DNA from 3 places in the Fulvivirga sedimenti genome. Region 1 is predicted to be linked to each of the others. Evidence: riboswitches for the same ligand, from Rfam matches in the RefSeq annotation. Region 1 holds a riboswitch; each other region holds the start of a gene.

The links. A riboswitch is a leader RNA that binds a small molecule or an ion and turns the genes downstream of it on or off. The one in region 1 is predicted to bind S-adenosylmethionine.
Region 2: it holds a riboswitch for S-adenosylmethionine, as region 1 does, so the genes downstream of both, LDX50_RS29520 (O-acetylhomoserine aminocarboxypropyltransferase/cysteine synthase family protein) here and LDX50_RS16220 (trans-sulfuration enzyme family protein) in region 1, are expected to answer to the same signal.
Region 3: it holds a riboswitch for S-adenosylmethionine, as region 1 does, so the genes downstream of both, LDX50_RS10250 (trans-sulfuration enzyme family protein) here and LDX50_RS16220 (trans-sulfuration enzyme family protein) in region 1, are expected to answer to the same signal.

The regions. Positions count from the first base shown of each region.
Region 1 covers NZ_JAIXNE010000003.1:874,394-884,405, forward strand. The annotation lists gene argH (argininosuccinate lyase) at 1-17, shown strand, start outside; gene LDX50_RS16215 (FdhF/YdeP family oxidoreductase) at 6-2,300, opposite strand; SAM riboswitch class I at 2,515-2,621, shown strand; gene LDX50_RS16220 (trans-sulfuration enzyme family protein) at 2,773-3,963, shown strand; gene LDX50_RS16225 (glycoside hydrolase family 2 protein) at 3,969-5,726, opposite strand; gene LDX50_RS16230 (DUF7009 family protein) at 5,830-6,198, opposite strand; gene fdhD (formate dehydrogenase accessory sulfurtransferase FdhD) at 6,195-7,028, opposite strand; gene LDX50_RS16240 (formate--tetrahydrofolate ligase) at 7,028-8,698, opposite strand; gene LDX50_RS16245 (tRNA1(Val) (adenine(37)-N6)-methyltransferase) at 8,760-9,467, shown strand; gene LDX50_RS16250 (NAD(P)/FAD-dependent oxidoreductase) at 9,586-10,012, shown strand, end outside.
Region 2 covers NZ_JAIXNE010000008.1:101,937-111,948, reverse strand. The annotation lists gene LDX50_RS29565 (helix-turn-helix domain-containing protein) at 1-50, shown strand, start outside; gene LDX50_RS29560 (BamA/TamA family outer membrane protein) at 147-1,361, shown strand; gene LDX50_RS29555 (ArsR/SmtB family transcription factor) at 1,472-1,801, shown strand; gene LDX50_RS29550 (arsenite methyltransferase) at 1,842-2,678, shown strand; gene LDX50_RS29545 (arsenate reductase/protein-tyrosine-phosphatase family protein) at 2,681-3,337, shown strand; gene LDX50_RS29540 (porin family protein) at 3,347-4,078, opposite strand; gene LDX50_RS29535 (hypothetical protein) at 4,266-4,913, opposite strand; gene LDX50_RS29530 (OmpW family protein) at 4,937-5,524, opposite strand; gene LDX50_RS29525 (DUF4136 domain-containing protein) at 5,528-6,154, opposite strand; SAM riboswitch class I at 6,456-6,572, shown strand; gene LDX50_RS29520 (O-acetylhomoserine aminocarboxypropyltransferase/cysteine synthase family protein) at 6,763-8,082, shown strand; gene LDX50_RS29515 (homoserine O-acetyltransferase family protein) at 8,075-9,103, shown strand; gene LDX50_RS29510 (prephenate dehydrogenase) at 9,107-9,952, opposite strand; gene LDX50_RS29505 (pyridoxal phosphate-dependent aminotransferase) at 9,949-10,012, opposite strand, start outside.
Region 3 covers NZ_JAIXNE010000002.1:870,671-880,682, reverse strand. The annotation lists gene fdhD (formate dehydrogenase accessory sulfurtransferase FdhD) at 1-95, shown strand, start outside; gene LDX50_RS10260 (DUF7009 family protein) at 92-460, shown strand; gene LDX50_RS10255 (glycoside hydrolase family 2 protein) at 564-2,321, shown strand; gene LDX50_RS10250 (trans-sulfuration enzyme family protein) at 2,327-3,517, opposite strand; SAM riboswitch class I at 3,669-3,775, opposite strand; gene LDX50_RS10245 (FdhF/YdeP family oxidoreductase) at 3,990-6,284, shown strand; gene argH (argininosuccinate lyase) at 6,273-7,559, opposite strand; gene LDX50_RS10235 (M20 family metallo-hydrolase) at 7,564-8,628, opposite strand; gene argB (acetylglutamate kinase) at 8,621-9,394, opposite strand; gene LDX50_RS10225 (N-acetylornithine carbamoyltransferase) at 9,391-10,012, opposite strand, start outside.

The DNA of each region.
Region 1 (10,012 bases):
CGGCCCTAAGCAGCTGAAGGAATAAGGCGGACAATAACAGATTTTGAAATCGGAGTTCTGCTCGTGTGGGCAAAATGATTGTAGGGAACCACCGAATTTGCTTCCGGAAAATAGGTAGCTATGCAGGTTGCCGGGATGTCATATGGAATGATGATAAACCCCTCTGCTTTTCTTTCAATGTGGTCATACTCACTAATAATATCCACTTTATCTCCGGAACGAAACCCCTGCTTGAGCATGTCCTGTTCGTTTATAAGTACGATACGTCGTTCATTGTGTATCCCGCGGTACCTGTCATTCAATCCGTAAATTGTGGTGTTAAACTGATCATGGCTCCGAATGGTCATCATGATAAATTCATTTTCAGACATTTGATGCGCCGGCAATTGATTGGCGGTAAAATGCGCCTTGCTGTCCCTGGTATGGAATTCACCTTCCCGGGCACCATTGGGCAGGTAAAACCCGCCCGGCTTTCGTACACGTTCATTATAGCTGGCAAACCCGGGTATGGTTTTTTCAATGGCATTCCTGATGAGGTCATAATCAGCAGACCAGGCTTGCCAGTCGACCTGTGAACGTTCGCCCAGCGCTGCCAGGGCCAGTCCGGCTACAATGGCCGGCTCACTCTTCAAATGATTCGAAACAGGCCGCTTATTTCCGCGGGATTGATGAACAACTCCGGTAGAGTTTTCCACCGACACGAATTGTTGCCTGCCATTCTGTATATCCGCTTCGGTTCTTCCCAGGCAGGGCAAGATATAGGAAGTTTGCCCATGGGACAGGTGACTCCGGTTTAGTTTGGTCGATACATGCACCGTAACATCACAATTCATCAGAGCCTTACCGGTGAGTTCAGTATCCGGTGATGCACTGAGGAAATTACCACCCATGGCCATGAAAAATTTCACTTTACCCTGATGCATTGCCTCAATGCTGCCAATAGTATCAAATCCTGTCTCTTCAGGTGGCTGGAAATTAAAATTCTCTTTCAATTTTTCGCGAAGTGATGGTTTCAGGTATTCCCAGATGCCAACGGTCCGGTCGCCCTGAACATTACTGTGGCCGCGAACAGGACAGGTTCCCGCACCCGGTTTTCCAATACTGCCTTTCATCAGCAGTAAATTGACCACTTCCCGGATATTATCTACCGCATTCTTATGCTGAGTAAGACCCATCGCCCAACAAGCAATAATTCTCTCACTGGAAGCAATCAAATCTGCAGCCTTCCTTACCAGGTCCTCACCGATACTTGTTTGCGCAATAAGCTCATGAAGTGAATATGATTCGAGGTCTGACAGGAAATCGGAATAGCCTGTAGTCTTTTGTTCAATAAAATCACGATCCAGAATCTGACCGGGCTGGTCGCGTTCTTTCTCCAGTAAGAGTTTCATGAGTGCCTTCAATAAGGCTACATCTGCATTTACACGTATCTGAAGATATAAATCTGTGATCTCTGTTCCGGACCCAAGCATATCACCAACATGCTGGGGATGCTTAAATTTTAATAAACCGGTCTCCCTTAACGGGTTTATCGCAATGATCTTTGCGCCATTAGCCTTTGCCTTTTCCAGGGCCGTAAGCATCCTGGGGTGATTCGTTCCGGGATTTTGCCCGATGATAATAATCAGGTCTGTACGATAAAAATCTTCGAGCGTAACAGAACCTTTACCGATCCCCACGGTTTCCGAAAGTGCGGCCCCACTGGACTCATGACACATATTTGAGCAATCCGGAAGATTATTTGTTCCAAACTGACGTACGAATAACTGATACATGAATGCCGCCTCATTGCTCGTTCGCCCTGAGGTATAGAAAATGGCCTGGTCAGGAGATGGAAGAGTTTTAAGATGTTCTCCAATTTCCGTGAAAGCTGTTTGCCAGGAAATCGGTTCATAGTGATCACTTCCAGGGGATAATTTCATCGGCTCAGTGATCCTTCCGCTTTTTCCGAGTTCATAATCCGACCATGCAGAAAGCGCACTCACTGAATATTTTTTAAAAAATTGTGGATCGGCTTTGGCAGTGGTAGCTTCCTCTGCCACTGCTTTTGCTCCATTCTCACAGAACTCTACAATGGCCCTGTCACCATCCGGATCAGGCCATGCACAGCCCGGACAATCAAATCCGTCGAACTGATTTAATTTAGCCATTGTACGAATTCCTTCCATAACACCCACCTGGCTAAATACATGGTGCATAGAAGACTTCACCGCCCTGATTCCCCCTGATACGGCTGCCGGATCTGAAACTCTCAACCCGGTGTAATTCACCGGCGGCTGAACAAAAACCTTCTTCGTCATATGGCTAAAAATACAGAGAATTTTACATTTCAACCACCCTGCACATTTAACCCTAAAATCAATGAAAGACGCCTTCAAACCGCCAATGCATTCATTTCTGCACGGTATATCTATTACGCGATCAGACCATGCTACTAACATTTTTTATTTGAATTCTTTGAATGTTAAAAAATTGAATTTATGATTGTAGCGTCAATTCCAAGAAATGGTGATTGATTTATAAAGAAGCGCGGAGAGATCAGGCTCAATGAAACGCTAGCAACCTCCCGGGTGTGGAACGGTGCTAAATCCTGGTTCGTAAGGTACGGACAGCTATAAATTTTAATTACCTTGAAACATTCAGTTAAATTTTTTCGCCATCCGCACTATCAGCCCACGGGTCTGTTCGGGAGGGATTGTACATTCAAACTTTTATTACTAAAAAAATGAAAGGGAAAGAGCCGTCCAGGTTCAGCTTCCGTTCACCTGCTTTATGAAATCACATTCAGAATCAGAACATTTCGAAACCAACGCGATCAGGACGCAGTCTGACAACGCTTCGCACAAGGAGCATTCCACTCCAATTTTCATGACTTCAAGTTTCGTCTTTGACGATGCTGAAAATGCACGGGCGATGTTTGCAGATGAAATTAGCGGTAACATATATTCACGCTTTTCCAATCCGAACAGCAATGAACTCGTTGAAAAATTATGTCTGCTTGAAGGCGGAGACGACGGAATAGCCACTGCCTCAGGTATGGCGGCCATGTACAGCAGTATGGCTGGCCTGCTACAGCAGGGCGATCATGTGCTTGCATCCCGATCCCTGTTTGGCAGTACCCATCAGGTTTTGACACAGATATTTCCAAAATGGGGTATTTCACACTCCTATGCCGATATCCATGATCCGGAATCGTGGGAATCACTGATCAATGAAAAAACGAAACTGATCTTTGTTGAAACACCATCCAATCCGGGTCTTGACCTTGTAGACCTGGAATGGCTGGGGAACCTGGCAAAAAAACATAACCTGATCCTGATTGTGGACAATTGCTTTGCAACGCCCTATCTGCAACAACCCCTGAAATATGGTGCACATCTCATTTGTCATTCAACCACAAAATTCATAGACGGGCAGGGTCGAACAGTTGGCGGCGCAATCATTGGCGACAAGGAACTGATTCAAAAGATCCGGTTTTTTTGTCGGCATACCGGCCCTGCCATGTCGCCGTTTAACGCGTGGGTTCTTTCAAAAAGCCTGGAAACCCTGGCTGTTCGAATGGACAGGCATTGCCAGAGTGCGCTTGCCATCGCAGGCCAGCTTGAAAAGCATCCTGAAATCAATTTTGTTAAATATCCTTTTCTCCCTTCCCACCCGCAATATGAACTGGCCAAAAAACAGATGCTTCATGGCGGAGGTCTGTTCACGTTTGAAGTGAAGGGTGGTGTTGAACGTGGGAGAAAGTTCCTGGATAACCTTCAAATGTTATCACTCACCGCGAATCTGGGTGATACCAGAACGATAGCCACGCATCCGGCCTCTACTACTCATTCTAAACTGAGTGATCAGGAACGTGCGAATGTAGGTATTACACCGGGGCTTGTTCGTATATCGGTGGGACTGGAACATCCGGAAGATATTATCAGGGATATCGAAAATGCCCTGAAGCTATCGGAATCTTAAGCCGATTATTCAGACAAAACTTCAATCACAGACTGATTGGCTTTTCGTACTCTTTCGACATTGAGCTTATTGACTTTTCTGTCATAGGTCATCAGGCCGTTCACTTCCATCTCCACATCGGTTGTCTGGGTGTAGATTGCTGCAGAAAATCCCATTTCAATCATTTTGGCAAGCATATCGGCATATTCCACATATTTATCGGTGGCTTCCTTAGAGGTTTTATATTGTATGTAACCCCAATTGCGGTCGGCATTCCATAAATGCCCGTCGATAACAAGCCCTATTCCCCCATATTCGCCAAGGACGGTCGCGCGTTCGGCATCGTACATATACATTTCGGGTTGCGGATAGTTATGAAGATCAAGCATGTCACCGACCCTGAAGTGGTTCCCTCCCGAGGCTGCATTCACCAATCTGTCCGGGTCATATTCCTTCGTAAAAGCGGCAATGTATTCGGTCTTAAACTGGCCCCATCCCTCATTAAATGGCACCCAGGTCACAATACTGGGATACGGCTGCAGATAATCCATGATTGCGCGCCACTCATTCCGGAAAATCCTTTCCGATTCCGGTGTCCGGAAAAGCTCTGTACCCTCATAATAATTTCGGTTCTGCCAGCTGTGTGTTCTGTCGCCGCTGGGCATGTCCTGCCAAACCAGCATACCCACTTGATCGCAATGCATATACCAGCGTGCCGGCTCAACCTTTACATGCTTTCGTATCATATTAAAGCCGTACTTCTTCGTTTGCTCAATATCATACTTAAGCGCCTCATCGGAAGGAGCAGTATATAATCCGTCTGGCCACCACCCCTGATCAAGTGTTCCGAACTGGAAGATATCCTTGTTATTCAACTGAATTCGCCAAATACCCCGTTCATCCTTCTTCCTGCTGATCTTCCGCATAGCCACATAGCTGTCGATTCGGTCGATGACCTTACTATTAGAGATCACTGAAATACGCATGTCGTAGAGATAAGGATCTTCCGGTGTCCATAAATGTGCATTCGGCAAAGAAACAGTAGCGTCCTGCCCTGTTGCCGCCATGGCTTCACCAACTACCTTTCCATCTTCGATTATTTCCACCTTGAATACATCACCATAGCGAACATGTTTAATGAAGGGTTGTACCTTTATCACCTCATGATCAATATCCGGGTAAATCTTTAAATTATCGACATAAGCAGCGGGAACCGGTTCAATCCAGACAGTCTGCCAGATACCCGTGACGGGGGTATACCAGATACCTCTGGGATTGCGCACCTGCTTGCCGCGTGGTTGCGGGCCTTCATCGGTAGGATCCCAAACCTTTACCACAACCTCCTGCTCCCCTTCTTTCAGGAAAGGCGTTATCTCGAACGAGAATGGATCATAACCGCCTTCGTGCGAACCAATCTTGATCCCATTTATCCACACCTCTGTCCGCCAGTCAACTGCACCAAAATTCAGCAGGATTCTTTCACCTTCCCAGTAGGGCTGTATGTTGAAATTGCGTCTGTACCAGACCTCCCGGCCTGATCCCACTTGTTCCATGATACCTGAGAGACTTGATTCTACAGGGAAAGGAACCAGGATTTTGCGATCATACTCCATCGGCCTCGCGGCGCCCTGTTCGGTCATCTGAAAATCCCACAGACCATTCAGATTTAACCAGTTATCCCTTTTAATAATCGGTCGGGGATACTCAGACCATACATTTTCCGGATCAAGTTTCTCTCCCCATTCGGTCTTAATTTTATCACCGGCAGGTTTCCATTGGGACATGGATGGTAAATAAATCAAGCTAAGAACAGACACAATCAAAAATCCACAGAGTGTAGATTGTGCAGGTAGGTTTAACAGCAGGTTTTCAAAACGTTTCATAGTATTATTTGTGCTTCCCTTCCTGAGGATTTGGAAACAGGTCCTCCTCCCCTTTTCGGGGCACCAGGCAGGCAAAGTCTTTTTCAACCAATATGTTCAGGTAGCTATTATCCGTCAATTTCTGGCGATGGTCAAATCCCACCTGTTCGGAGGCAGTCCATTCTCTGATCTGGCTTTCCGGAACGTTAACCGTAATAATATCACCGTTATACTCTGCACTAATCGATTCCACATCTGCTCCCTGCAACGCATAAATAAGCTTTCTTCCGCCAAAGTTAATGCTGTCTGAGACGTGCATATCTTCGGCCAGGTTAGCAACTTCCGACTGGCTCAGTCGAAGTCTCAGGCTGTTTCCAAGTATTCTGATCTTCATATTTTCAGATGTTCCCTCCCACAATATATATTAAAATTTCCCCTTTTCACGAATCCGAGAAGGGTCATATTACCTTGCTTTGCCAGTTCCACGGCCAAACTACTGGGCGCACCCACCGCTGCAACCAGCGGTATGCCAGCCATCAGGGCCTTCTGAATGAGCTCAAAACTGGCACGGCCACTGACCACCAAAAAATGGTCTCGCAATGGAACTTTATTCATCTCCAGCGCCGCACCGATCACTTTATCCAGTGCGTTGTGCCGACCGATGTCTTCCCTGAGCAGGATCAGGTCGCCGGATTTGTCAAACAACCCGCTTGCATGTAACCCGCCGGTATATTCAAAGACTTTTTGCCCCTTTCTTAAAAGGTCAGGAGCTGAGATCACCCGCTCTGCGACAAAAGTATAATCATTCTGAACAGAAGCACAGAGCTGCTTTACCTGATCTATGGACGTTTTTCCACAAACACCACAGCTACTGGAGGTAAAGAAATTACGCTTCAGTCTTTCAAGGCCGGGATCCACACCCGGCTTCAGGGAGATTCTTACAACATTGTCCCTTTCCCGCACATCCTTTACCTGAAGACAATACCGGATCGTCTGAATGTCATTTCGGTCTGTAACAATTCCCTCGGTGAATAAAAATCCCAGCGCCAATTCAAAATCATTCCCGGGGGTACGCATAGTTACGGCGATATCAGCTGTGGAACGATCCGACGGGTCACCATATTCAAGGCGAAGCTGCAACGGTTCTTCTACGGCCAGCAGATCTTTATCATGATTTAGCTGTCGCGTTCTCCAAACATCTACAGATGTTACCGCCGCCTTCATCAGGAAAGTCCGGTTATCCGGCCGTCGTTATCGATATCCATACCTGTGGCTGCAGGCAAAGGAGGCAGACCCGGCATACGCAGCATATTACCCATGATGGGAATGGAAAATCCGGCACCTGCTGCAATCTCTATCTCGCGCACAGTTACCGTAAAATTCTGTGGACGCCCAAGAGCACGTGGATCATCACTGAAGGAATTTTGAGTTTTTGCGATACAAACGGGTTTGTCATTCAGACCGATCCGCTCGATCTTGGCAAGGTTTTGTTTTGCCTTTGGAAGATATTCAATATCCTTTGCACCATAGATCTTACGGGCTATCGCCTCAATTTTTTCCTTGACCGACCAGTCCCAGTCATACGTACTTTTGAATTTTCTCGTCGTACGTTCTGCGGCTTCGGAGACCTTTTCCGCCAAATCAATGGCTCCTTTTCCTCCTTTCTCCCAGCCCTCACACAATGCCATAGGCACTTGTTGCTTTGCACACCAGTCTGTGAGAATTTTAACCTCTTCCGGCGAATCACCAGAAAACTTATTAAGAGAAACGATCACTGGCAAACCAAAGACCTTCATGTTTTCTATATGTCTTTCAATATTTACAAGGCCTTTAACCAGTGCTACTGTGTTGGGCTCTTTCAAGTCCGCCAGTGGCTGTCCGCCATGATATTTCAACGCGCGGATGGTTGCAACAAGCACGACAGCCCTGGGAGAAATATCCCCATAACGGCATTTAATATTAAGAAATTTCTCAGCCCCGAGGTCGGCACCAAATCCTGCTTCAGTAACGACATAATCGGTGAGTGACATACCCATTTTGGTGGCGATCAATGAATTGGTGCCTTGCGCAATATTAGCAAACGGACCGCCATGTATAATGGCGGGATTTCCCTCCAGGGTCTGCACCAGGTTAGGTTTGATTGCATCCTTGAGGAGGACAGCCATTGCACCTTCTGCTTTCAGGTCACGTGCAAATACAGCCTTCCCGTCATAGGTATCGCCGATATAAATGTTGCCCATTTTCTCCTTCAGGTCATCGATGTTCCTGGCCAGACATAGAATGGCCATTATTTCAGAAGCCGCTGTGATATTAAAGCCGGTTTCACGCATTACTCCACCTGGCTTACCCCCCATACCGGAAACTATATTTCTTAATGACCGGTCATTCATATCCATCACACGCTTCCATTCCACCGTTCGGGGATCAATTCCAAGATTGTCTTTTTTCGACTGAATGTTATTATCAACCAGCGCAGCAAGTAAGTTATTTGCCTTTTCTATGGCAGCGAAGTCGCCGGTAAAATGCAGATTGATATCTTCCATGGGTACAACCTGGGCATATCCGCCACCGGCGGCACCCCCTTTCATTCCAAAGACAGGTCCAAGCGACGGTTCCCTGAGAACGACTGTAGTCCGCTTACCAATCTGGTTCAAGCCCTCTGTAAGTGCGATCGACGTGGTTGTTTTGCCTTCGCCAGCAGGTGTTGGTGTCATGGCTGTAACAAGAATCAGCTTTGCCGATTTTACACGTTCTTCATCGATCAGCTGAATGGGCAATTTTGCCTTATATTTACCAAAAAGCTCCAGGCTTGATTCTGGTATATTTACTGATTTAGCTATTTCAATAATTGGCTTAAGCTCCTTTGATTGCGCTATGATCAGGTCTGATTTCATTATTTATTATTTTCAGGTTTAAGTGGCTACTAAAATTAGCAGTTATGACTGAATTTGCAGCATGAATGATCGCAAATCAAATTTCCGCTTCAAGGAATTCACGGTAGTCCATAATCAAAGTGCCATGAAAGTTGGCACAGATGGTGTTCTACTGGGAGCCTGGGCTGCAATTGATCAAGCCGATAGCATTCTTGACGTAGGAACCGGCACAGGACTCATCGCTCTTATGGCAGCACAACGGAATGCCCGCGCAGGAATTCACGCCATTGAACCGGATGAACCTGCGTATGCGGAAGCAAGAGAAAACTTCCAAAATAGTCCCTGGAAAGAACGGCTCACCATTGAGAAGGCAAAACTGCAGGAGCACATCGGAATGTATCAGGCAATACTCACAAATCCTCCCTACTTTCATCCGGGAAAGAATAACAAAGAATCCTCAAGAAATCAGGCAAGGCAGATGCATGAATTATCCCAAATGGATATAATCGAAGCAATGCCACGGCTGCTCACAGACGCAGGGAATCTGCATATCATCTTACCGGTAAAGGAAGGTAAGGATTTTATGGACCTGGCACTGGTCAATGGTCTTTTTCTGAATCGCCACTGTTTGGTTTATTCTGATCATGATCAGGCTGTCAGAAGAATGATGTCTTTCGGAAAAACTCCGGGAAGAATTCACCAGGAACATCTGTTCATCAGAAATAATGGAGAATACACCGAGGAATATAAAGCCCTTACATCTCCCTTCTACTTAGAATTGAAGGGCTAATTCCTGCAGGGAAGCAGGCTCATCGATAGATCATAATAATCAATTTTATCCGGCGTCATTTCCATCTTCAGGTTTCTGTTGTTGAAATCTCACCGTTCCGATGTAAATTAGGTGTTCTATGGCGCAGCAATTTGATACTATCGTGGTTGGTGCCGGTCCGGCGGGTGCAACTGCCGCACGTTATCTTGCTTCCTCAGGTGCGAAGGTTTTACTTCTTGAGAAGGAAAAATTGCCGAGGTACAAAGTTTGTGGTGGCGGATTGGTTTGGCGCGCACGCGAAGCACTGGAAATCCCTATCAATGATATTGTACACCAGGAATTTTACAGGATTGACTGGAAATTCCGGCATGATTTACATTATATCGTTGAAAGACCCTTTCCACTGGTATCCATGATTATGAGGGATCAGTTTGATGCATTTCTCACAAATGCCGCGGGTAAGGAAGGTGTGGTTATTCATGACGAGGAATCATTCGAATATTTTACAGAAGATGGTGAATCCATTTCTGTACGAACTGATAAAGATGAATACAGGGCCCGTCACT
Region 2 (10,012 bases), on a different contig from region 1:
TTGCACGAATGGAACGCGTTAAACGTTCAGCAAAAAAAGCGCCGATATAAAAACAGAATTCACGACATATTATGACTATATTCTGCAGCGGACCAATAAAATCGAATTTGCATGCCTTATTACGATCAACTTTCATTTGTCAATAAATGAAACAGATAATACCTGCACTCATTTTATTACTGCTTGCATTCACTGTTAATGCTCAGGACTCCACGGGTACTGCTGAAAAAAAGGAAAAAAAGTTTAGGTTTCTTCCGCTCCCGGCCTTTGCCGTAACTCCTACTACCGGCTGGATGATCGGCGTCGCACCCGGCGCTTACTGGATGATGGGCGACGCCTCGAACACCTCCCTATCCAATGCCCTGGGAACGGCGATCTTCACACAGAAAAAACAGATACTGTTCACACTCAAGGCAAATACATTTTTTGCCGGAGACCGTTGGAATATGCTTACCGATATTCGGTATTTTATCAATTCTCAACCCACCTACGGGTTGGGTACGGGCCCGCCTGCTGCCAAATCGCTGGGGAAAAATATTGGTTTGCCCGATGATTATCCAACATTGGGTTCAAAACAAATGATGGAGTTCAATTATCTGCGAATTTACAATACCTTGCTCAAGCGCTATAAGGACACACGTTTCTTCTACGGCCTGGGATACCACCTGGATTTTTATTCCAAAATACAGGATAATCTTCTGAATCTGGATACCGTTCCGCCCATCATAACGAGCCATTACGAATACAGCATCAGCAACGATTTTGACCCTGAAGAATACTGGCTTTCCGGGGTTTCATTCAACCTGCTTTATGACAGCCGTGACAATGCGGTAAACCCCTATTCAGGCCGATACGCACTTGCAAATATCCGCGTCAACCCTGCATTTCTGGGCAGCACAAAAGGTTCCACAATGCTCTGGCTTGAATACCGTGACTATTTTCATTTATCCGAAAACCGGCCGCGTCACCTGATCGGTTTTTGGGGTTACGGATGGTTCCAGACAAGCGGAACCCTCCCTTACATGACACTGCCAGCCGTTGGCTGGGATCAGTTCGGAAGATCAGGCCGGGCCTATACACAGGGAAGATTCCGCGGCCAGGACCTGATCTATACCGAGCTGGAATACCGCGTTCCGCTGCAACGTGAGAAAGATATGTTCGGAGCCGTCTTGTTTGTGAATGGAACAACTGCCACAAACCGGGAAGCAGGAATTTCTCTGTATGAATATATGGACTTCGGATATGGAGTCGGACTACGGATAATGATCATGAAAAAATCCAGGGCAAACCTGAGCCTGGACTATGCATGGGGAGAATATGGCGCCAAAGGTTTCTACTTCGGACTTAATGAGGCATTTTGATTGCTGTAAGTTACTCCCTGAACATAAAAAGCATATTGTTTCTTTACCGATAATTTTTTTTGACAAAATATTGCAGATATTTTTATTTATCGTAATATTGCAATGTAATTATGGGAGTAACTAAAACAGACCTATTCACCGACGAGCAGAACAAGCTTGCCCAGCTGGCCAAGGCATTTGGTCATCCTGCACGCATTGCCATTCTGCAGCATCTGCTAAAAACAAATGCGTGCATCAACGGTGACCTGGTAGATGAGATCGGCCTGGCACAACCTACCATTTCACAACACCTGCGGGCGCTTCGGGAAATTGGTGTCATACACGGAACTATTGAAGGCGTGTCAGTTAGTTATTGCATCAACCCGGAGGTTTGGAATGAAGTGAAGGAACTCTTTAACGAACTGTTCAGCAGCTATTCTTCAAAGACCAACTGCTGTTAAAAAAATTTATCATCAATCATCGCAATATAACGATATAACCATGCAGACAAATCAGGAATTAAAAAATCTGGTTCGTGAAAAATACGATCAGATCGCACGACAGGATAAAGAGCAAAATGCGTCATCCTGCTGTGGTGCCGGCGAATGCTCACAGGAGGTATACAACATCATGACCGACGATTATGGTGATGTGGAAGGATACCAGGAAATCGCAGATCTCGGACTGGGATGCGGATTACCCACTCAATTTGCACAGATCAAGGCCGGCGATACAGTACTTGATCTGGGTTCAGGCGCGGGAAATGATTGCTTCATCGCACGTCATGAAACCGGACCGACAGGTAAGGTTATTGGAGTGGATTTTACTCCTTCAATGATTCAAAAGGCAAGGATCAATGCCGACAAACTGGGATTGAACAATGTGGAATTCAGAGAAGGAGATATTGAAGATCTACCGGTAAATGAAGCATCTGTTGATGTGGTAATCAGCAACTGTGTCCTTAACCTGGTTCCTAATAAAAAGGCTGTTCTCAAACAAATAATGAGAGTCCTTAAAGCCGGTGGACATTTTAGCATTTCTGATATTGTACTGGAAGGAGAATTGCCCGAAGCGCTTCAAAAAGATGCTGAAATGTATGCAGGCTGTGTGTCGGGCGCCATTCAGATGTCGGATTACCTGAATATGATCAAGAGAACAGGATTTACAGATATTACGATCCAAAAAAAGAAGGTAATTAATATACCCGTTGACATATTGAAATCATACCTCAATGAAGAAGAGATCAGTGATTTTCAATCGGGTAAAACAGGCATTTTCAGCATCTCTGTATTTGCCAGAAAGCCGGAAGAATGTGTCAAGGGTTCCGGATGCTGCTAATCATGGAAAGAACCCTTGCATTTTATCCTGATCTTGACTCCTACTGGAAGAAGGTGCAGATGAATATTTCAGGGATTCCCGATGAACGCAAAGGACATCTGGATGAATTGGTTCGATATATTCAAAATTCAGACCATAAGGATTGCCACCTGGTATTCATCTGTACCCACAACAGCCGACGAAGCCATTTAAGTCAGCTCTTCGCACAGTTAGCAGCATATGATTCCGGATTGAATTATATACATACGTATTCCGGCGGTACCGAGGCCACAGCCCTGAATCCCAGGGTTGTGCAAGCGCTCGAACGTGCAGGTTTTCGAATAAAACCCTCGGGAGGAACTGCATCAAACCCGGTCTACGCTATACACTACAATGATCTGGACGAACCCATTAGCGTATTTTCCAAAACATATGATGACCCGTCCAATCCACCCGATGATTTTGCCGCCGTGATGACCTGTTCGGATGCGGAAGAGAATTGCCCCTATATCCCTGGCACGAGTGCCCGGATTTCTGTTAAATATGAGGATCCTAAAGTAGCTGATGGAACTCCATACGAGACTGAACGGTACGATGAACGAACATTTCAGATTGCCTGTGAGATGTATTACGTGATGGATAGGGTGGTCACCTTAACTGACCAAAATCAGTTAAGATAAACTACACCTTTATTCAATAATTTCTATTACCTGTTTCTTCAGGAAGGGGAATGAAATGATAAATTGTGTAACATTATTCTTGAGCTGCGAGCCTTGCGCATCGTAAACAGTTACAAATCCCGGTGCAAATCGCAGCCTGATATCAATTCCCCCCAAATGCTTATTCTGGGCAAAATTATATCCAACCTCTACAGGAAACGAGAAATCATACCATTCAGTAATGTCTTTAATGGGATCATTCAACTCAATCTCCCTTCCGCTGTCAAGGGTAACGTAGGTAAGTGCCTCAGCGCCTGTACGGAAACTTATTTGCGGACCAGCAGCAAAATACCAATGCTCACTCGCCTTGTATCTGATCAATACCGGAATATCAAGATATTTCAATCTGACACTTGATTCCGCAGACGTCACCTCATCGGCAATGTCTTCCGGAATATCTACAAAAGGTTCAATGCGCCGCTCTCCCCTGCCCGACAAAGGCTTAAACTCGGGAGCAAGTGTCCATCTGTCATTCAGGCGAATATGTGTCCCCAATCCGAAATTGGCCATAACCTGGGTTTTGCCAACAAGATTTGTCATTCCTACGAAATTCAATCCTCCATCAATACTGAAATGGAAATTTTCAGTGGCAGCCTTGTCCCCAAAAACAAGAACCAGTAATGCCGCCTGTGATTGAGCTTTGAATGAAATTCCGGAAAGCAATATTAATATTGCGACGGCCAGGGATTTTAAATTTTTCATAGACCTTAATTTAGTCAATTCGTTGTGCCATCAACAAGTTACAATGATAAATTCTGTATTCCGCAAAATCCAGAAACAGATTTTCATGGTTTTTCATATAAATTTCTGCACCTGAATTTAGTCATCAAACAAAAAAAGCAGGGCACTGATACCCTGCTTCCTTTTGTCAATTTTACTCGTCCTTAGATTATTTCAAAACACCGTCGCGGTCCATTTTATCCGCAATCGCCAACGAGAGACTTCTCGCCCCTGTTTCCGGGTTAGACGGATCATAGGTTTCTGTTTGGGCTGACCAAACCAAAGTTTCCGATGAAGCATCATACAGGTTTGTTTCCACCACATACGTTTTATCCGTCGTGTAATAGCCCGGATCATAATGTGTGGCATACATGGTAGAATAATATCCGCCAAATGATCCATAATAACCGTATCTCGATACCGGCGCATACATGGTAGATCCGGGAACATAACGTGATTCTGTACGCTCATCAAGCAATGCTACGGTTAATACACCATCGTATCCATCCTTTCTTATCTGGTTGAGAATCTCTTCTTTAGATGGCTGCTTCTGCATGAAATTCGGTGTAAAGACGTTAATACTCGCCATGGCGTTAATACCTTCTTTTTGCAATGCAGCTACAAGCTGATCCTCTACATTTCGGCGCGCCACGATGTTAGAAGTTAGTCCGACAACCATTACTTTGCTGTAGGAATTGCCCGATGTTTCGGGATTAGTCCAGCTACCCATAACCTTTGTCGTGGTTCCGCAATTTTGCAGATAGAACCCAGCTGCGATAAAGGTTAATGCCAGAAGTAATTTTGAAACTGTTTTCATAGTAGTGAGTATATTATTCTTATTTAATTTCTAAATACAAACCCAAGTCCGAGTGCAAGGTAATTTTGACCATTCAGATCCTTGGTATTGAAGCCCTGTACATAGCGTGTATTTACCTTCATCGCGAAGCGGTAATTCACGTCGAACATAAGGCCGACTTCAGGTCTGAAACTGAAGTGCCACGCATTATCCTGTATTGCGAATATGCCGAAATCTGTTTCCCTCCTGTTATGAATGACACCAATTCCCAATCCGGCATATGGAATCAGGGTGCCACCGTTATCCAGGAAATATGTTCCGGTAATGTGTGCAGGGTAACTGTTGAGATAGCGGTACTGGTATCCTGAAATCGTTGCGGTTCCATCCGTTGATTCGAAAAATCCGATATCCTCGTAGAATACCTGCCAGCCGATTCCGCCACCGAGAGCAAAGTTGTCTGTCATGAAAAATTGATAATCATATGACACGCCCCTCGCGCTTACCGGGCTGATGTAATCTTTCAGATCACCCATGGGAATGGCAACATTGTACATTATCGTGGACATATTTTGCGCACTTGCACCAAAGGAAACCACGAAACTCAGCAAAGCTATAATTAAAATCTTTTTCATCTCTTACTTATCTAAATAGGTTGACTGAGAATATGCCTGATCGACGGTAACATTGATACGCTGTACAATGCTCGCGTCACTACCCTGGAGAAGTCCGTTTATCACGCCTGTCCAAACTACCGGAATTTCTTCCCCTACCACATTGGCAGGATCTACCATCTGCAAAAATATGGTTCCTGTTGAATAGCCGGAAACATAACCCGGATACCAGGGATAGCCCCATCCATATCCCGGTCCCCATCCCGGATAATACCAGCACCAGTAGCATGGATTATAATAGTAATAGAAGTCGTTTGACATGGCCGATGCCAGGAAAACAATATCCGGATCATTGTCTTCATCCACTTCTGTAAATCCATAGGCGGTCATGTTTTGACGTATACGATCAAGAATCGCATCACTGAAAACCTCATCAATGAATTCTGGTGGATTGTTTCCAGGGTCCTTATCTGTAATTTCAATCACTCCATCCGGTAGCGAATAAGTAAGACTATTGGTAAAATCAAACTCCTCGTCGAAATCTGTATACACCACATCCAGCTGATCAACGAATTCCGGTCCTCCCGGAAAACACCCTGCAAATGACATGAGCATTGCCAGCATCATCACCATTCCGAATTGCTTTTTCATTTTTATTCCCATTTATTTAATATAAATCTTGCGCTTTTGACGTATCAAATATAACGCATTTTGAAATTGTACAGTGTACATTATTGATAATTACCGTTTAAGATTATAATTCCGATATTATATTTCAAATATGTCGCTTTATCTGGCTATGAAGGAAGTAATGGAGAGTAATTTACCGTAACGGGTTCCTTTTGATCCCTCCGGGATACAAAATTTTTCTGCGTATAAAATTTGGAAACCTTCAAATCCGTTCTTACGTTTATCCCTTCATTCGAATCCTCCTATTGTCAGGAACGATCGATTTATAAAGAAGCGTGGAGAGACAGGCTCTGTGAAGCGCTAGCAACCGGACGAAATTTGTCAAGGTGCTAAATCCTGATCCCAATTGCTGCTCAGGTGATCAGCGGGAGAATATAAATTGGTATCTATGATTTCTACACATTTCAATTTTCGCTCTAATCAATCCAGCAAACGGATAGTTATGCCATTGCATGCCATTCCATTCCTGGCTGGCTGTTGTTGTCGCTAATATTTTTTCCATTGCGGTAAACGATCGATGGACCCTTCCAGATCCATTAAATTTCTTATAACCAAAAAACACAAAAGTCATGTCTGAATTAAAATTTGAAACATTACAGCTCCATGCGGGCCAGGAAATAGATGCAACTACCGGATCCCGGGCAGTACCGATCTATCAAACCACTTCCTATGCCTTCAAAAATGCCGAGCACGGCGCCAACCTTTTTGCGTTAAAAGAGTTCGGCAACATTTACACACGAATCATGAATCCCACTACCGATGTCTTTGAAAAGCGCATCGCAGCACTCGAAGGCGGGGTGGCTGCACTGGCAGTAGGATCCGGACAGGCAGCGCAATTTATCGCGCTGAATAATTTTCTGACCGTCGGAGACAACCTGGTTTCCACGTCATTCCTTTACGGGGGTACCTACAACCAGTTCAAAGTGGCGTTCAAACGCCTGGGAATCGAAGCACGGTTCGCCGAAAGTGACAAAGCAGAGGATTTCGAAAAACTTATCGATGAAAACACCAAAGCCCTCTACCTGGAAACAATTGGTAATCCCGGGTTTAATATTCCGGATTTTGATGCCGTTGCTGCCGTAGCCAAAAAATATGATATTCCATTGGTGGTTGACAATACCTTTGGTGCTGCCGGCTACCTATTCCGCCCTATCGAGCATGGCGCAGCCGTAGTTACTGCCTCCGCAACCAAATGGATCGGTGGTCATGGGACATCCATTGGGGGTGTGATCATCGACAGTGGAAATTATAACTGGGGCAATGGAAAATTCCCTCAATTCAGTGAGCCGTCTGAAGGTTATCATGGCCTGAATTTCTGGGACACATTTGGATTTAACAACCCACTGGGACTTCCCAACATTGCCTTTGCAATTCGTGCCCGCGTTGAAGGACTCCGCGATTTCGGACCGGCTATCAGTCCGTTCAACTCCTTCCTTCTCCTGCAGGGACTCGAAACGTTATCTTTACGAGTGCAGCGAACCGTAGACAATGCCCTGGAACTGGCCAAATGGCTTGAACAGCATCCGCAGGTGGAGACCGTTAACTATCCGGGGCTCGAAAGTTCTTCCTATCATCATTTAGCCAAAAAATATCTTCGAAACGGATTTGGGGGTGTCCTTTCATTCATTCTTAAAGGTGAGAAAGAAGATGCGGAAACGTTCATCGACAACCTTAAACTCGTAAGTCACCTGGCCAATGTAGGTGATGCGAAGACGCTCATTATTCAGCCATCCGCTACCACCCATCAGCAGCTGAATGACGAAGAACAACTGGCTTCCGGGGTATTGCCAAGCTTGCTGCGGATTTCGGTTGGAATTGAACACATTGATGATATTAAAGCAGATCTCGAACATGCATTCAGCAAAATCAGCAAGAGCGTCAATGTCTGATACTTTAGCCAAGCAACTTCATCTCCCCCGGCCGTACAGGCTGGAGGGAGGTGATTTATTACCCGAAGTGACCATTGCGTATCACACCTTCGGAACACTAGCGCCATCCGGCGACAATGTGATCTGGGTTTTTCACGCACTTACTGCAAACAGCAACCCGGTGGAATGGTGGCCCGGACTCGTTGGTGAGGGATTCCTCTTTGATCCGGCTACTCACTTCATCGTCTGCGCGAATATTCTTGGATCCTGCTATGGCACAACCGGACCCGCATCTGTTAACCCTGCAACGGGCGAAAGGTACGGGATGGATTTTCCCGAAATAACAATCGGTGATATAGTAGGGCTGCACCAGGAATTAAAGCACCACCTTGGGATTGAAAAAATTCGCTGCGGTATCGGCGGTTCGATGGGCGGACAGCAGCTGCTGGAATGGGCTATTCGAGAACCTCAGCTCTTCGATCTGATCATCCCCATTGCAACCAATGCACAACATTCGGCGTGGGGTATTGCCTTCAACACCGCACAGCGGATGGCACTCGAAGCAGATCCTACATTGAACAGTAAAAATCCGGATGCAGGTCATAAAGGCCTGGAGGCGGCACGGGCCATAGGCATGCTTTCCTACCGGAATCAGGAGACCTATAACAAAACTCAAACAGATCAGGACGATCGGGTTGGCGGATTTTCAGCGGACAGCTATCAGCGCTACCAAGGCGTGAAACTTTCACGGCGGTTCAATCCACACGCATATTATTCACTTAGTAAAACCATGGATTCCCATAACGTGGGAAGAAATAGAAACTCTGTCGAACTTGCGCTCCGACAGATCGAATCGAATGTGCTGGCTATTTCAATCAGCTCCGACCTTCTGTTCCCGCCGCAAGAGCAGGAATTGATTGCAAGGAGTTGTCGTCATGGAAAATATGCAACAATTGATTCACTCTACGGGCATGACGGATTTCTCATTGAAACCGAAAAGCTCACCGGTATAATCCAATCATTCCTGGAGCTCACCGTATGAATCCTATTTTTTAAGAATCCGGCGAATCTGATTTGCCCTGAGAAGTAATTCCTGCAGTCCTTCGCGATCACCCTCATTCAGAAGTTTTCTGAACTGTACGAGGTGATCAATATATTCGTCGAGCGCGTTCGTCACATTTTGTGCATTCTGCATAAAGATGGGTGTCCACATATCCGGTGAACTCATGGCAAGACGAACGGTAGACTGGAAGCCACTGCCGGCCATATTGAAAATACTCTTTTCATCCTTCTCAATTTCCAATACAGTATGCCCGAGCATGAAGGAGGAAATATGGGAGAGATGGGAAACGTAGGCAATGTGGCGGTCGTGTTCAGCTGCATCCATAAATACCGTTTTCATACCAAGTGCGCGGAACATGCTGGCAGCGACGTCCATGGCATGAGCTCCGGTTCGTTCCCTGTCGCAAATGATATTGACTTTATCCTTGAAAAGACCTTCATGGGCTGCTGACGGACCCGTATTTTCAGTTCCTGCGATGGGATGTGCGGCTACATATTGTTTGCGCCTCGGGTGTGTTTTTATATGCTCACAGATCGCGGCTTTTGTAGAACCCATATCAATTACCACCTGTTCATCATTCAGCTGGTCCAGCAACACGGGCAAAACAGTTTGTATAGCCTGAACCGGAATCGCCAGGAGAATCACATCGGTAAGTTCCGCGATATGATCCAGATCCGTTACTTCATCAATAAAGCCATAGGCCCGGGCGCTGTCGGCATGACGCTCATTCGCGTCTACACCATACACCCTATCCGTCCAGCCCTTTGCCTTGAGATCCATCACCATCGAACCGCCGATCAATCCGCAACCAATAACACCAATTTTCATTTCGTTTCCATATTTTGAATACGCCGAAGTGCCTCCTCCAGAATGTCTTCGGAAGAACAC
Region 3 (10,012 bases), on a different contig from region 1:
TGGAACTGGCAAAGCAAGGTAATATGACCCTTCTCGGATTCGTGAAAAGGGGAAATTTTAATATATATTGTGGGAGGGAACATCTGAAAATATGAAGATCAGAATACTTGGAAACAGCCTGAGACTTCGACTGAGCCAGTCGGAAGTTGCTAACCTGGCCGAAGATATGCACGTCTCAGACAGCATTAACTTTGGCGGAAGAAAGCTTATTTATGCGTTGCAGGGAGCAGATGTGGAATCGATTAGTGCAGAGTATAACGGTGATATTATTACGGTTAACGTTCCGGAAAGCCAGATCAGAGAATGGACTGCCTCCGAACAGGTGGGATTTGACCATCGCCAGAAATTGACGGATAATAGCTACCTGAACATATTGGTTGAAAAAGACTTTGCCTGCCTGGTGCCCCGAAAAGGGGAGGAGGACCTGTTTCCAAATCCTCAGGAAGGGAAGCACAAATAATACTATGAAACGTTTTGAAAACCTGCTGTTAAACCTACCTGCACAATCTACACTCTGTGGATTTTTGATTGTGTCTGTTCTTAGCTTGATTTATTTACCATCCATGTCCCAATGGAAACCTGCCGGTGATAAAATTAAGACCGAATGGGGAGAGAAACTTGATCCGGAAAATGTATGGTCTGAGTATCCCCGACCGATTATTAAAAGGGATAACTGGTTAAATCTGAATGGTCTGTGGGATTTTCAGATGACCGAACAGGGCGCCGCGAGGCCGATGGAGTATGATCGCAAAATCCTGGTTCCTTTCCCTGTAGAATCAAGTCTCTCAGGTATCATGGAACAAGTGGGATCAGGCCGGGAGGTCTGGTACAGACGCAATTTCAACATACAGCCCTACTGGGAAGGTGAAAGAATCCTGCTGAATTTTGGTGCAGTTGACTGGCGGACAGAGGTGTGGATAAATGGGATCAAGATTGGTTCGCACGAAGGCGGTTATGATCCATTCTCGTTCGAGATAACGCCTTTCCTGAAAGAAGGGGAGCAGGAGGTTGTGGTAAAGGTTTGGGATCCTACCGATGAAGGCCCGCAACCACGCGGCAAGCAGGTGCGCAATCCCAGAGGTATCTGGTATACCCCCGTCACGGGTATCTGGCAGACTGTCTGGATTGAACCGGTTCCCGCTGCTTATGTCGATAATTTAAAGATTTACCCGGATATTGATCATGAGGTGATAAAGGTACAACCCTTCATTAAACATGTTCGCTATGGTGATGTATTCAAGGTGGAAATAATCGAAGATGGAAAGGTAGTTGGTGAAGCCATGGCGGCAACAGGGCAGGACGCTACTGTTTCTTTGCCGAATGCACATTTATGGACACCGGAAGATCCTTATCTCTACGACATGCGTATTTCAGTGATCTCTAATAGTAAGGTCATCGACCGAATCGACAGCTATGTGGCTATGCGGAAGATCAGCAGGAAGAAGGATGAACGGGGTATTTGGCGAATTCAGTTGAATAACAAGGATATCTTCCAGTTCGGAACACTTGATCAGGGGTGGTGGCCAGACGGATTATATACTGCTCCTTCCGATGAGGCGCTTAAGTATGATATTGAGCAAACGAAGAAGTACGGCTTTAATATGATACGAAAGCATGTAAAGGTTGAGCCGGCACGCTGGTATATGCATTGCGATCAAGTGGGTATGCTGGTTTGGCAGGACATGCCCAGCGGCGACAGAACACACAGCTGGCAGAACCGAAATTATTATGAGGGTACAGAGCTTTTCCGGACACCGGAATCGGAAAGGATTTTCCGGAATGAGTGGCGCGCAATCATGGATTATCTGCAGCCGTATCCCAGTATTGTGACCTGGGTGCCATTTAATGAGGGATGGGGCCAGTTTAAGACCGAATACATTGCCGCTTTTACGAAGGAATATGACCCGGACAGATTGGTGAATGCAGCCTCGGGAGGGAACCACTTCAGGGTCGGTGACATGCTTGATCTTCATAACTATCCGCAACCCGAAATGTATATGTACGATGCCGAACGCGCGACCGTCCTTGGCGAATATGGGGGAATAGGGCTTGTTATCGACGGGCATTTATGGAATGCCGACCGCAATTGGGGTTACATACAATATAAAACCTCTAAGGAAGCCACCGATAAATATGTGGAATATGCCGATATGCTTGCCAAAATGATTGAAATGGGATTTTCTGCAGCAATCTACACCCAGACAACCGATGTGGAGATGGAAGTGAACGGCCTGATGACCTATGACAGAAAAGTCAATAAGCTCAATGTCGAAAGAGTACGAAAAGCCAATCAGTCTGTGATTGAAGTTTTGTCTGAATAATCGGCTTAAGATTCCGATAGCTTCAGGGCATTTTCGATATCCCTGATAATATCTTCCGGATGTTCCAGTCCCACCGATATACGAACAAGCCCCGGTGTAATACCTACATTCGCACGTTCCTGATCACTCAGTTTAGAATGAGTAGTAGAGGCCGGATGCGTGGCTATCGTTCTGGTATCACCCAGATTCGCGGTGAGTGATAACATTTGAAGGTTATCCAGGAACTTTCTCCCACGTTCAACACCACCCTTCACTTCAAACGTGAACAGACCTCCGCCATGAAGCATCTGTTTTTTGGCCAGTTCATATTGCGGGTGGGAAGGGAGAAAAGGATATTTAACAAAATTGATTTCAGGATGCTTTTCAAGCTGGCCTGCGATGGCAAGCGCACTCTGGCAATGCCTGTCCATTCGAACAGCCAGGGTTTCCAGGCTTTTTGAAAGAACCCACGCGTTAAACGGCGACATGGCAGGGCCGGTATGCCGACAAAAAAACCGGATCTTTTGAATCAGTTCCTTGTCGCCAATGATTGCGCCGCCAACTGTTCGACCCTGCCCGTCTATGAATTTTGTGGTTGAATGACAAATGAGATGTGCACCATATTTCAGGGGTTGTTGCAGATAGGGCGTTGCAAAGCAATTGTCCACAATCAGGATCAGGTTATGTTTTTTTGCCAGGTTCCCCAGCCATTCCAGGTCTACAAGGTCAAGACCCGGATTGGATGGTGTTTCAACAAAGATCAGTTTCGTTTTTTCATTGATCAGTGATTCCCACGATTCCGGATCATGGATATCGGCATAGGAGTGTGAAATACCCCATTTTGGAAATATCTGTGTCAAAACCTGATGGGTACTGCCAAACAGGGATCGGGATGCAAGCACATGATCGCCCTGCTGTAGCAGGCCAGCCATACTGCTGTACATGGCCGCCATACCTGAGGCAGTGGCTATTCCGTCGTCTCCGCCTTCAAGCAGACATAATTTTTCAACGAGTTCATTGCTGTTCGGATTGGAAAAGCGTGAATATATGTTACCGCTAATTTCATCTGCAAACATCGCCCGTGCATTTTCAGCATCGTCAAAGACGAAACTTGAAGTCATGAAAATTGGAGTGGAATGCTCCTTGTGCGAAGCGTTGTCAGACTGCGTCCTGATCGCGTTGGTTTCGAAATGTTCTGATTCTGAATGTGATTTCATAAAGCAGGTGAACGGAAGCTGAACCTGGACGGCTCTTTCCCTTTCATTTTTTTAGTAATAAAAGTTTGAATGTACAATCCCTCCCGAACAGACCCGTGGGCTGATAGTGCGGATGGCGAAAAAATTTAACTGAATGTTTCAAGGTAATTAAAATTTATAGCTGTCCGTACCTTACGAACCAGGATTTAGCACCGTTCCACACCCGGGAGGTTGCTAGCGTTTCATTGAGCCTGATCTCTCCGCGCTTCTTTATAAATCAATCACCATTTCTTGGAATTGACGCTACAATCATAAATTCAATTTTTTAACATTCAAAGAATTCAAATAAAAAATGTTAGTAGCATGGTCTGATCGCGTAATAGATATACCGTGCAGAAATGAATGCATTGGCGGTTTGAAGGCGTCTTTCATTGATTTTAGGGTTAAATGTGCAGGGTGGTTGAAATGTAAAATTCTCTGTATTTTTAGCCATATGACGAAGAAGGTTTTTGTTCAGCCGCCGGTGAATTACACCGGGTTGAGAGTTTCAGATCCGGCAGCCGTATCAGGGGGAATCAGGGCGGTGAAGTCTTCTATGCACCATGTATTTAGCCAGGTGGGTGTTATGGAAGGAATTCGTACAATGGCTAAATTAAATCAGTTCGACGGATTTGATTGTCCGGGCTGTGCATGGCCTGATCCGGATGGTGACAGGGCCATTGTAGAGTTCTGTGAGAATGGAGCAAAAGCAGTGGCAGAGGAAGCTACCACTGCCAAAGCCGATCCACAATTTTTTAAAAAATATTCAGTGAGTGCGCTTTCTGCATGGTCGGATTATGAACTCGGAAAAAGCGGAAGGATCACTGAGCCGATGAAATTATCCCCTGGAAGTGATCACTATGAACCGATTTCCTGGCAAACAGCTTTCACGGAAATTGGAGAACATCTTAAAACTCTTCCATCTCCTGACCAGGCCATTTTCTATACCTCAGGGCGAACGAGCAATGAGGCGGCATTCATGTATCAGTTATTCGTACGTCAGTTTGGAACAAATAATCTTCCGGATTGCTCAAATATGTGTCATGAGTCCAGTGGGGCCGCACTTTCGGAAACCGTGGGGATCGGTAAAGGTTCTGTTACGCTCGAAGATTTTTATCGTACAGACCTGATTATTATCATCGGGCAAAATCCCGGAACGAATCACCCCAGGATGCTTACGGCCCTGGAAAAGGCAAAGGCTAATGGCGCAAAGATCATTGCGATAAACCCGTTAAGGGAGACCGGTTTATTAAAATTTAAGCATCCCCAGCATGTTGGTGATATGCTTGGGTCCGGAACAGAGATCACAGATTTATATCTTCAGATACGTGTAAATGCAGATGTAGCCTTATTGAAGGCACTCATGAAACTCTTACTGGAGAAAGAACGCGACCAGCCCGGTCAGATTCTGGATCGTGATTTTATTGAACAAAAGACTACAGGCTATTCCGATTTCCTGTCAGACCTCGAATCATATTCACTTCATGAGCTTATTGCGCAAACAAGTATCGGTGAGGACCTGGTAAGGAAGGCTGCAGATTTGATTGCTTCCAGTGAGAGAATTATTGCTTGTTGGGCGATGGGTCTTACTCAGCATAAGAATGCGGTAGATAATATCCGGGAAGTGGTCAATTTACTGCTGATGAAAGGCAGTATTGGAAAACCGGGTGCGGGAACCTGTCCTGTTCGCGGCCACAGTAATGTTCAGGGCGACCGGACCGTTGGCATCTGGGAATACCTGAAACCATCACTTCGCGAAAAATTGAAAGAGAATTTTAATTTCCAGCCACCTGAAGAGACAGGATTTGATACTATTGGCAGCATTGAGGCAATGCATCAGGGTAAAGTGAAATTTTTCATGGCCATGGGTGGTAATTTCCTCAGTGCATCACCGGATACTGAACTCACCGGTAAGGCTCTGATGAATTGTGATGTTACGGTGCATGTATCGACCAAACTAAACCGGAGTCACCTGTCCCATGGGCAAACTTCCTATATCTTGCCCTGCCTGGGAAGAACCGAAGCGGATATACAGAATGGCAGGCAACAATTCGTGTCGGTGGAAAACTCTACCGGAGTTGTTCATCAATCCCGCGGAAATAAGCGGCCTGTTTCGAATCATTTGAAGAGTGAGCCGGCCATTGTAGCCGGACTGGCCCTGGCAGCGCTGGGCGAACGTTCACAGGTCGACTGGCAAGCCTGGTCTGCTGATTATGACCTCATCAGGAATGCCATTGAAAAAACCATACCCGGGTTTGCCAGCTATAATGAACGTGTACGAAAGCCGGGCGGGTTTTACCTGCCCAATGGTGCCCGGGAAGGTGAATTCCATACCAGGGACAGCAAGGCGCATTTTACCGCCAATCAATTGCCGGCGCATCAAATGTCTGAAAATGAATTTATCATGATGACCATTCGGAGCCATGATCAGTTTAACACCACAATTTACGGATTGAATGACAGGTACCGCGGGATACACAATGAACGACGTATCGTACTTATAAACGAACAGGACATGCTCAAGCAGGGGTTTCGTTCCGGAGATAAAGTGGATATTATTAGTGAGTATGACCACATTGAAAGAAAAGCAGAGGGGTTTATCATCATTCCATATGACATCCCGGCAACCTGCATAGCTACCTATTTTCCGGAAGCAAATTCGGTGGTTCCCTACAATCATTTTGCCCACACGAGCAGAACTCCGATTTCAAAATCTGTTATTGTCCGCCTTATTCCTTCAGCTGCTTAGGGCCGAGTTCATCTTTTCCCGGATCTCCTTAAGGCAAAGATTTCCAATACTGCCTTCATGGGTATGGCTTAGATTTGAAATAGGCTTATAGGTTCCGTCGCCCACCTGCTTGCCCACAGTTTTGTAGGCATCACGAAATGTTGCCCCTTTCATAACCTCTTCATTTACATTTTCTACCGTATACATGTAGCGGTAACGTTCATCATTCGCGGCATTTTTGTTGATGATAACATGCTGAAGCATATATTCGGCCATATCAAGACAGGCTTTAAGCGAGTCTATGGATGGGAAGATGCTCTCTTTCAAAAGCTGATACTCCCGGTGATACCCGCTTGGCAGGTTGTTGGTGAGCATGGTTATTTCCGTGGGAGCTGCCTGAATGCGGTTACAACGTCCCCGTATAAGTTCCCAAACATCCGGGTTCTTCTTATGAGGCATGATGCTCGACCCGGTTGTAAGCTCGTCGGGAAATGAGAGGAAGCCGAAATTCTGACTGTTATACAGGCATACATCCATGGCCATACGTGCTATTGTGGATGCAACAGAGGCCATTGCCATTGCTACACTTCGCTCGAGTTTCCCGCGGCCCATTTGTGCCGCGACCACGTTATATTTCATTGTGGAGAATCCCAATTCACGTGTGGTCATGGAACGGTCGATAGGAAATGAACTCCCGTATCCGGCCGCTGATCCTAATGGATTCTGATCTGCGATGTGCTGAGCCGCTCGCAGGAAATAGATATCATCAATCAATGTTTCTGCATACGAACTGAACCATAATCCGAATGATGATGGCATAGCTACCTGCATATGCGTGTAACCGGGTATAATAATTTCTTTATGTTGATCGGCAAGCAACATAAGCCGGTCGAAGAGGTTCTTCACCAGCTCTGTGATATCCCTGAGTTCATCCTTAAAAAACAGATGGAGATCTACAAGAACCTGGTCATTCCTGGACCTGGCCGTATGGATCCGTTTTCCTGCATCTCCCAGTAATTCCGTTAGTAAGTATTCAATTTTACTATGAACATCTTCAAAATCATCCTCGATCAGAAAGTCACCAGACTGAATCAGTCCCTGAATTTGGTCCAGTGCCTGTTCAATTTCTGCTATCTCATCGTTTGAAATAAGGCCTTGTTTTGCGAGCATGCGCGCATGTGCCCGCGAGCCCTCGACATCATAGGTGGCCAGTTTAAGATCGTATATCCGATCATCTCCAACGGTAAACTGCTCTATCTTTTTTTCAATGCTGTAACCTTTATCCCAAAGCTTCATACTGTTATTTTAAAGTGTCTGTCAACATATCTAATAATCTGCGGTAATCGTTCAATCCCTGCTTCAGCTGTTCTGTAAAAATGAATTCATCAGCGGAATGTGATCGGGAAGAATCACCCGGGCCCATCTTGATGGTAGGAAAGCTCATTAATGCCTGATCCGAGAGAGTAGGGGAGCCAAACAGTTTGAAATTACACTTCCGTGCGGCGTTCACAAGCGGGTGATCCAGGGGAATAGATGAAGGGCGCAATCGCACCGACCTGGGCGTGACTTCCGCCTTCACGTTTGCCTGAATGATATCAAGTGTTTCCTCCAGCGTGTAAGCGTCGGTGGTACGTACATCCACGGTAAACCGGCAGCTGTCGGGCACAACATTGTGCTGGCTGCCTGCCTGGATCATGGTAACGTTCATATGCAGTGGACCAAGCATATCCGATACTTTGTCAAACGTGAAACCTTTAAACCATTCGATATCCGGAATGGCATGGTATATGGCATTTTCGCCTTCATTTCTTGCTGCATGCCCCGATATACCGCTACTCACACAATCAAGTACAAGAAGTCCTTTTTCAGCCACTGCCACTTCTCCTGAAGTTGGTTCACCTACTATTCCGAAATCAATTTTCGGCAGATGCTGAAGAAGCATCTCAATGCCATTGGGTCCTGAGATTTCCTCTTCAGCACTCGCGGCCAGAATGATATTGAATGGCAGGTCCTCAGCATCATAGTAATGGCAAAATGTAAAAATAAGACATACCAGCGCTCCTCCGGCATCATTACTGCCGAGACCGAATAACTTTCCATCCGCAAGAATTGGCTTAAAGGGATCATTCGTATAGCCTGAATTGGGCCGGACGGTGTCATGATGCGAATTAAGAAGCAGAGTGGGTTTCGCAGGTGAGAAGTGCTTATTTGCGGCAAAAATATTATTACGTACGGTGTTATAGGGAACATGCCGGTTATCAAAAAATGCCTTCAGGCATCTGAGTGTACCCGCTTCTTCCTTCGAGTACGAAGGAATCCGGATCAGATCACTCAGTAGTACGATGGCTGATTCAAGATCATTCATGCCTGATCAATTTTGTTCCGGTGGAATTATTCAATGCATGCCGGATTGTGACATCCACATCCTTATCAAACGCCTTGAATGCATTATCCAGTTTAGGAATCATCCCCTCGAAAATTTTACCTGCTGACTTCAATGACAAATACTCATTTTTGTCCAATTGTAATATAACTGATTTGTCGTTTTCAGCATCCCGTAACACACCCGGTTTTTCAAAGCACAGGTGTAAATGAACATTGAATTTTTCACTGAGGGCAATCGCTATGCCGGCAGCAAGGCTGTCGGCGTTCGTATTCAACAGGGATCCATGCATATCGTGCGTCAAGGCGCAAAAAACGGGTGTGATACCATTCTCAAGCAATCGGGATAATTGCCCGGTATTTACATCTTCTGTAACAAAATCGCCTACGAACCCATAATCCACCTGCGCATTTTCGCGTTTCCTGGCCTTAATCAGATTTAAATCTGCACCGGTTAATCCGAGCGCATTCACTTGAAGTGACTGTAATTGGGCCACAATGTTTTTGTTGATGAGTCCTGCGTAAACCATGGTAACGATCTCAAGGGTGGCGGCATCGGTTATTCGGCGCCCCTCGATCATTCTGGGTTCGACTCCCATCGTTCTGGAGAGTTCACTTGCTTTTTTCCCTCCACCATGGATCAACACCCGGGCCCCTTTTTCCTTACTGAAACTGTGCAGGAATTTCTGCAGTGAGACGGGATCATCGATGATATTTCCGCCAATTTTAATTACGGTAACATCGTTCATAGCTGATCAAGTATTGATTCCAGAACAGCTTGCGCAGCCCAGGTTCTGTTTCCAGCCTGCTGATAGATTATAGATTGATTATCCAGTACATCGTCTGATACCACCACGTTCCGGCGAACAGGCAGACAATGCATGAAGCGGGCATGATTGGTGACCTTCATTTTACTGCCATCGATAGTCCAGTCTTCCTGTACCGGAAGTATCTCTCCGTAATGATGATAGCTCGACCAGTTTTTCCCATAAATAATGTCGGCGTTCTCAAAGGCTTCCAGCTGATCATGAACAACAGGTACTCCCTGGATGAATTCATCAGCCAGTTCATATCCTTTAGGGCAGGCAAGTATGATCTCAGCATCAATTACCTTTACCCATTCAAGAAATGAATTTGAAACTGCCTGTGGCAGCGCCCGGGGATGCGGAGCCCACGACAGTACAACCTTGGGTTTTTGGATTCCAAGTTCGTTAATGGTTATCATGTCCGCCAGAGATTGAAGGGGGTGACGGATCGCAGACTCGAGGCTGATCACCGGAACTGTGGCATATTTCAGAACGGCCGATAATACCGCTTCGTCATAATCAGCCGAGCGGTCTTTGAGTCCGGGAAATGTACGTATACCT